Regions from separate parts of the Streptosporangium oxazolinicum genome, predicted to be linked through region 1. Evidence: predicted binding sites of a transcription regulator. Region 1 holds the regulator's gene; the other holds the start of a gene.
The links. The regulator HrcA, encoded in region 1, represses chaperone genes, less so after heat shock. The targets are predictions, from matches to a motif close to TTGGCACTCTCNNNNNGAGAGTGCCAA.
Positions count from the first base shown of each region.

Region 2: a site for HrcA is predicted at 1,640-1,666, ahead of groL (chaperonin GroEL). Genes of this name have one in related genera too.

Region 1 covers NZ_BAABAQ010000010.1:309,113-312,553, reverse strand. Annotated here, with positions in the region: gene ABD817_RS25930 (16S rRNA (uracil(1498)-N(3))-methyltransferase) at 1-195, opposite strand, end outside; gene dnaJ (molecular chaperone DnaJ) at 307-1,449, opposite strand; gene hrcA (heat-inducible transcriptional repressor HrcA) at 1,464-2,477, opposite strand; gene ABD817_RS25915 (hypothetical protein) at 2,660-3,436, shown strand.
Region 2 covers NZ_BAABAQ010000014.1:28,558-31,998, forward strand. Annotated here, with positions in the region: gene thrC (threonine synthase) at 1-357, shown strand, start outside; gene ABD817_RS31315 (MoaD/ThiS family protein) at 380-655, shown strand; gene ABD817_RS31320 (cold-shock protein) at 1,004-1,204, shown strand; gene groL (chaperonin GroEL) at 1,777-3,402, shown strand.

The DNA of each region.
Region 1 (3,441 bases):
CTCGACCCGGAGCGAGTCCTTGCCCGCCTCGGTCACCACGCACTCGGCGACGGAGCCCGCCCCGTCGGTCAGGTCGAGCCGCTCACCGGCCCGCAGCCGCCGTACGGCCGCCGCGTGGCGTCCCTCGGGACCGCCGAAGACGAACTCCGGCCTGGCCAGGTCGGCGGGGTCGGCCAGGAAGACCGGGACGGTCATGGGCCGTCGGGGCGGACCGTGCCGGGGTGCCTCGGCCGGGAGCCGGCCGGGACGGCGCGGCCCGGCAGGGGCCTGGCCCGGCCGGGGCGGCGCGACCGGTGAGGGGCCGGGTCAGCGGCCATTGAAGGCGTCCCGCAGGCGGGAGAAGAAGCTCTGCTGCCCGGGGGCGAACTTGCCCGGCGGGCGCTCCTCACCGCGGAGCCTGGCGAGCTCCTTCAGCAGCTGCTCCTGCTCCGTGTCGAGACGGGCGGGGGTCTCCACGTTCACGTGGATCAGCAGGTCGCCTCGGCCCGACTCGTTCAGGCGCTGCACGCCCCGCCCGTAGAGCGGGATCGTCTGCCCCGACTGCGTGCCGGGACGGATGTCGAGCTCCTCGGCGCCGTCGAGTGTCTCCATGGTCAGGATGGTGCCGAGCGCGGCCGCGGTCATCGGGATCTGCACGGTGCAGTGCAGGTCGTCGCCGCGCCTCTCGAAGATCTCGTGGGGACGCTCGACGATCTCCAGGAAGAGGTCTCCGGGCGGGCCTCCGCCCGGCCCGATCTCGCCCTCGCCGGCGAGCTGGATGTGGGTGCCGTCCTCGACCCCGGCGGGGATGCGGACCTTGATGGTCCGCCGGGTGCGGACCCGGCCGTCGCCGGAGCACTCCTGGCAGGGGTTGCGGATGATCGACCCGAAGCCGCCGCACTGGGGGCAGGGCCGGGAGGTCATGACCTGGCCGAGGAAGGACCGGGTGACCTGGGACACCTCGCCCCGGCCGTGACACATGTCGCAGGTGTCGGGGTGGGTGCCGGCCGCGGCGCCGGAGCCCGTGCAGACCTCGCAGACCACGGCGGTGTCGACGACCAGCTCGCGGGTGGTGCCGAAGCCCGACTCGCGCAGGTCGAGCTCGACCCTGATGGTGGCGTTGCGCCCTCGGCGGGCGCGGGAGCGGGGGCCTCGGCCGCCGCCGCCACCGGCCGCGCCGAAGAAGGCGTCCATGATGTCGCTGAACGGGAAGCCGGCGCCGAAGCCCCCGGCCCCCGCGCCACCGCCCGAGGCGAACGGGTCGGCACCCATGTCGTACATCTGCCGCTTGCCGGAGTCGGACAGGACCTCGTAGGCCTGCGTGATCTCCTTGAAGCGTTCCTGGGTCTCGGGGTCGGGGTTGACGTCGGGATGCAGCTCGCGCGCCAGGCGGCGGTACGCCTTCTTGATCTCCTCCGCACTGGCGTCGCGGCGCACCCCGAGAGTGCCGTAGTAGTCGCTCTTAGCCACTTTTCGTTGACCTCTTATGATGCAGCCAGGATCTGGCTGACGTAGCGTGCCACCGCGCGCACCGCGCCCATCGTGACCGGGTAGTCCATTCGCGTCGGACCCAGCACACCGAGCCGGGCCAGTTGCTTGTCCCCAGAACCGTATCCGGCGGCGACGATGGACGTGCCCTGGAGTCCGGTGTAGGGGTTCTCCGAGCCGATCCGCACGGTCAACGCGGAAAGGTCAGAGGTCTCACCGAGCAGTCGCATGAGCACGACCTGCTCTTCCAGGGCCTCCAGCACGTCGCGGAGCCCGACGGTGAAGTCGGCTCCCGCGAGGTTGGCGGCCCCGGCAAAAACGATCTTCTCATCATGCCTGTCCACCAGGGACTCGAGCAGTACGGAAAGGATAGTGGCCGCGAGCGGCCGGTCCTCCGTGGGCAGCCGCTCCGGCAGGTCGGCGATCTTGTCGGGAACGCTGGTGAGGCCGCACCCGTCGAGGGAGGCGTTGAGTATCGCGCGCAGGTGGGCCACGCGCTGCTCGTCGACGACGTCGGGCAGCTCGACCACGCGCTGCTCGACCCTGCCGGTGTTGGTGATCAGCACGAACATCAGCCGGCGCTCGCTCAGCGGCACCAGCTCGACGTGCCTGACCGTCGAGTGGGTCAGCATGGGGTACTGCACCACGGCGACCTGCCGGGTGAGCTGGGCGAGCAGCCGCACCGTCCGCATGACGACGTCGTCGATGTCCACCGCGCCCGCGAGGAAGCTCTCGATGGCCTTGCGTTCCGCGCTCGACAGGGGTTTCACCTGCGAGAGCCGGTCGACGAAGAGCCGGTAGCCCTTGTCGGTGGGCACCCGGCCGGCGCTGGTGTGGGGTTGGGCGATGTAGCCCTGCTCCTCCAGCACCGCCATGTCGTTGCGGATCGTCGCCGGGGACACCCCCAGGTTGTGCCGATCCGCGAGAGCCTTCGAACCCACCGGCTCGTTGGTGGACACGTAGTCCTCGACGATGGCGCGGAGCACGGCGAGCTTGCGGTCGTCGACCAACGTGGTCACCTCCCTGCCTGCGTTCAGAGGGAAACACGAGGCTTGGCACTCTGTGTTCCCGAGTGCCAAGTGTACGGCCCCCGTGCGGAAGGCGCGATAAGCAAGAGCTGCGGATGATGACGGCAAGCCGTTGTCAAGTCAACTGCTATCGCGATCCAAGCGGCACCCACCAGAATTTGGGCATGTCCCAAGATTTCGGTTCTTATCCGGGCGACGCCTCCCGCGGCCCCGGTCACGGCGGCCCCCAGCAGCCGTATGGCCAGCAGCAGTACGGCCAACAGCAATATGGCCAGCAGTACGGTCAGCAGCCCCCCTCGTACGGTTACGCGCCCCCCGGCTACGGCGCCCCGCAGGGATCGCCGCCCCCCAGCGGGAAGATCAAGCCTGGCATCGGGTGGATCGTCGGGGTCTGGCTGCTCGCCCTGGTCAGCATTATCGTCGGCATCGGCGGCTTCGCCGGTGGCCTCGTCGGCGCGGTGACCGACGCGGCCCCGACGAAGACGTTCGCCCCCGGCGAGACCGCGACGGTCGCGATCGACCCGGCGGACAAGCCGGCGATCTACGTCGCCACGGGCGGGCCCACCACGTTCGAGTGCACGCTGAAGGGCGGCACGGGCACGCCCCGCCTGCAGAAGCCCGACATCCAGCAGACCGTCGCGGGATCCGACGGCGTCACCTGGGAGATGGGCCTGCGGGTCGGCGTGGACCAGGCGGGCGACTACCAGGTCCAGTGCTCCGCCGAGCCCGCGGAGGGCACGACCTTCGGCGTGGGCAAGGAACTCGCCGCCGACTCGCTGGTGGGCGGGGTGGTCGCCCTGTTCGTGATCCCCGGCGTCGGGATCCTGCTCGCCATCGTCGTGACGATCGTCGTACTGGTGAAGCGGAGCAACGCCCGCAAGCGCCGGGCCGCCGCGGCACCGGTGGGGCAGTGGGGACAGCCGGGACCCTACGGCAGGTGACGACG
Region 2 (3,441 bases), on a different contig from region 1:
GTGAAGCCGGACACGATCGCCAAGTCGCTGGCGATCGGCAACCCGGCCGACGGCCCGTACGTCCTGGACATCGCCCGCCGCACCGGCGGCGCGGTCGAGGACGTCACCGACGCCGAGATCGTCGACGCGATCCGGCTGCTGGCCAGGACCGAGGGCATCTTCGCCGAGACCGCCGGAGGCGTCGTCGTCGGGGTGCTGCGCAAGCTGATCGCCTCGGGCACGCTCGACCCCGACGCCGAGACCGTGGTCCTCAACACCGGTGACGGTCTCAAGACCCTTGACGCGGTGGCCGGGGAGGCCCGCCCAACCGCGGTGATTCGGCCTTCTCTTGACGCATTCCGTGCGGCTATCGCCTAGAAATCGTGAAAGGTACTGAATTATGAGCGTTTCTGTGCGGATTCCGACGATTCTCCGGACTTACACCGATGGCGCTGCCGAGGTGACCGGAGAGGGGGAGACCCTGCGCGATGTTCTGCAGAAGCTCGACGCGGACTTCCCGGGGATCGGCGCCCGGATTCTTGATGAATCGGGGAAGATCCGACGTTTTGTCAACGTCTATGTGGGGGATGAGGACGTCCGTTTTGTCGACAACCTCGACACGGCCACGCCCTCCGGCGCCCAGGTCTCCATCATCCCCGCGGTGGCCGGAGGCTGATTCTCCGGCCCTCGCGCGGCCCTGACCGCGCCGTGCCACCCCCGGTGGCGACCGCGACTCCACGGCACCCGCCCGGCTCCGGCCGGGCGGGTGCCGTGTTTTATGACACAAGCTCATATTTGTGGCGTGGATGAATAATGTAACCCTTAACTAACTAATAGTGATGATGAAACTTTGCTCTCGTGCTAAAAGCTCTCGTAAAGAGGTAGTTTGGTGCTTGACTCTGTTGTCATACCGCTTCCCACAGGTATGGTCGGAACGATCGAGGGGGCGAAGTCCGTCCCGGAGATTGAGGACTTCGCGAGAGGAATGGGCGTCGTCCTTTAAGACCAGTAAGAGGAGTCGCACGTGGCGCAGGGCACCGTCAAATGGTTCAACGCGGACAAGGGCTACGGCTTCATCGCGGTAGACGGTGGTAAGGATGTGTTCGTCCATTACTCCGCGATCATGATGGATGGCTACCGTGCCCTCGAACAGGGCCAGCGGGTCGAGTTCGAGATCACCCAGGGTCAGAAGGGTCCCCAGGCGGAGTCCGTCCGGGCGGTCTGACGTAGCCGTTTCGTGAATTCGCAGGGAAGAGCCGGTGGATCCCGCGGCATCGCGGTTCGCTGGATCCTCACCGCCTAGGCCCGGCTCGCCTCCCCAACCGGCGAGCCGGGCCTTCGCGTCGCAACGGGACGCGCGGTCGTACGGGGTCCACAGGGATCACACGTGGGTCGCGCGGGGCGCGTGGAGGCGGGCGCGGGGCACGCGATCGTGCGGAGTTCCACGAGGCGCGCGGGACGCGCGCCCGGCGCGACACGGGACGCGGGGACACGGGTGCGCCGAGACGCCGAGGGCCGGGCGCCGACGATGACGTGCCGCGTACGCCGACATGACGCGGGATCTACACCGGTGTGACGCGGAGTTGAAGTCCCCTCCACACGCGGCGCAGGTCAACGGATCGCGGCTTGCACTCGTCAGGGTAGAGTGCTAAACAGATTGTTGGCACTCACGCATAGAGAGTGCCAATCCTGGATCGAGGCGATGGGGCCCGCCGAACGGAGTCGTGGGCCCACATGCCGTCGCGGGCGTCGGCTCGGTCCGGTGTAAGCCACCCTGTCTCTGGGAGGTCTAGCCGTATGGCAGCCAAGATGATCGCGTTTAACGAGGACGCCCGGCGCGGTCTCGAGCGTGGCATGAACCAGCTCGCGGACGCCGTCAAGGTGACCCTCGGCCCCAAGGGCCGCAACGTCGTGCTGGAGAAGAAGTGGGGCGCCCCCACCATCACCAACGACGGTGTCTCCATCGCCAAGGAGATCGAGCTCGAGGACCCGTGGGAGAAGATCGGGGCCGAGCTCGTCAAGGAGGTCGCCAAGAAGACCGACGACGTCGCGGGTGACGGCACCACCACCGCCACCGTGCTCGCTCAGGCTCTCGTACGCGAGGGCCTCCGCAACGTCGCCGCCGGCGCCAACCCGATGTCCCTGAAGAAGGGCATCGAGGCCGCCGTCGAGCGCGTGTCGGAGGAGCTGTCCAAGCTCGCCAAGGACGTGGAGACGAAGGCGCAGATCGCCTCCACCGCCTCCATCTCCGCGGGCGACCCGCAGATCGGCGAGATGATCGCCGAGGCGATGGACAAGGTCGGCAAGGAAGGCGTCATCACCGTCGAGGAGAGCAACACCTTCGGCCTGGAGCTTGAGCTCACCGAGGGCATGCGCTTCGACAAGGGCCTCATCTCGATGTACTTCGTGACCGACCCGGAGCGTATGGAGGCCGTCCTCGACGACCCGTACATCCTGGTCGTCAACTCCAAGGTGTCCGCCAACAAGGACCTGCTCCCGGTCCTCGACAAGGTCGTGCAGGCCGGCAAGCCGCTGCTGATCATCGCCGAGGACGTCGAGGGCGAGGCCCTGGCCACCCTGGTCGTCAACAAGATCCGCGGCCTGTTCCGCTCGGTCGCGGTCAAGGCGCCGGGCTTCGGCGACCGCCGCAAGGCGATGCTGGGCGACATCGGCATCCTGACCGGTGCCCAGGTCATCAGCGAGGACCTCGGTCTGAAGCTGGAGTCGACCGGCCTGGACCAGCTCGGCCGGGCCCGCCAGGTCATCGTCACCAAGGACGAGACCACCATCGTCGACGGTGCCGGTGACCCCGAGCAGATCGCCGGCCGGGTCAACCAGATCCGCGCCGAGATCGACAACACCGACTCCGACTACGACCGCGAGAAGCTCCAGGAGCGTCTCGCCAAGCTGGCCGGCGGCGTGGCCGTCATCAAGGCCGGCGCGGCGACCGAGGTCGAGCTCAAGGAGCGCAAGCACCGCATCGAGGACGCCGTTCGCAACGCGAAGGCGGCCGTCGAGGAGGGCATCGTCCCCGGCGGTGGCGTGGCGCTGCTGCAGGCCGGCGCCAAGGCGTTCGACAAGCTGGAGCTCTTCGGCGACGAGGCCACCGGTGCCGCGATCGTGAAGAAGGCTCTGGAGGAGCCGCTGAAGCAGATCGCCGTGAACGCCGGCCTCGAGGGTGGCGTCGTGGTGGAGAAGGTGCGCAACCTTCCCGCGGGTGAGGGCCTCAACGCCGCCACCGGCGAGTACGTCAACCTGTTCGAGACGGGCATCATCGACCCGGCCAAGGTGACGCGTTCGGCGCTGCAGAACGCGGCGTCCATCGCGGCGCTGTTCCTCACCACCGAGGCCGTCATCGCCGAGAAGCCCGAGAAGGCCGGAGCCGCCCCCGCCATGCCCGGCGGCGGCGACATGGACTTCTGAGTCCACGCGCTTTCGAAAAAGAGGCGACCCCGAAGTGCC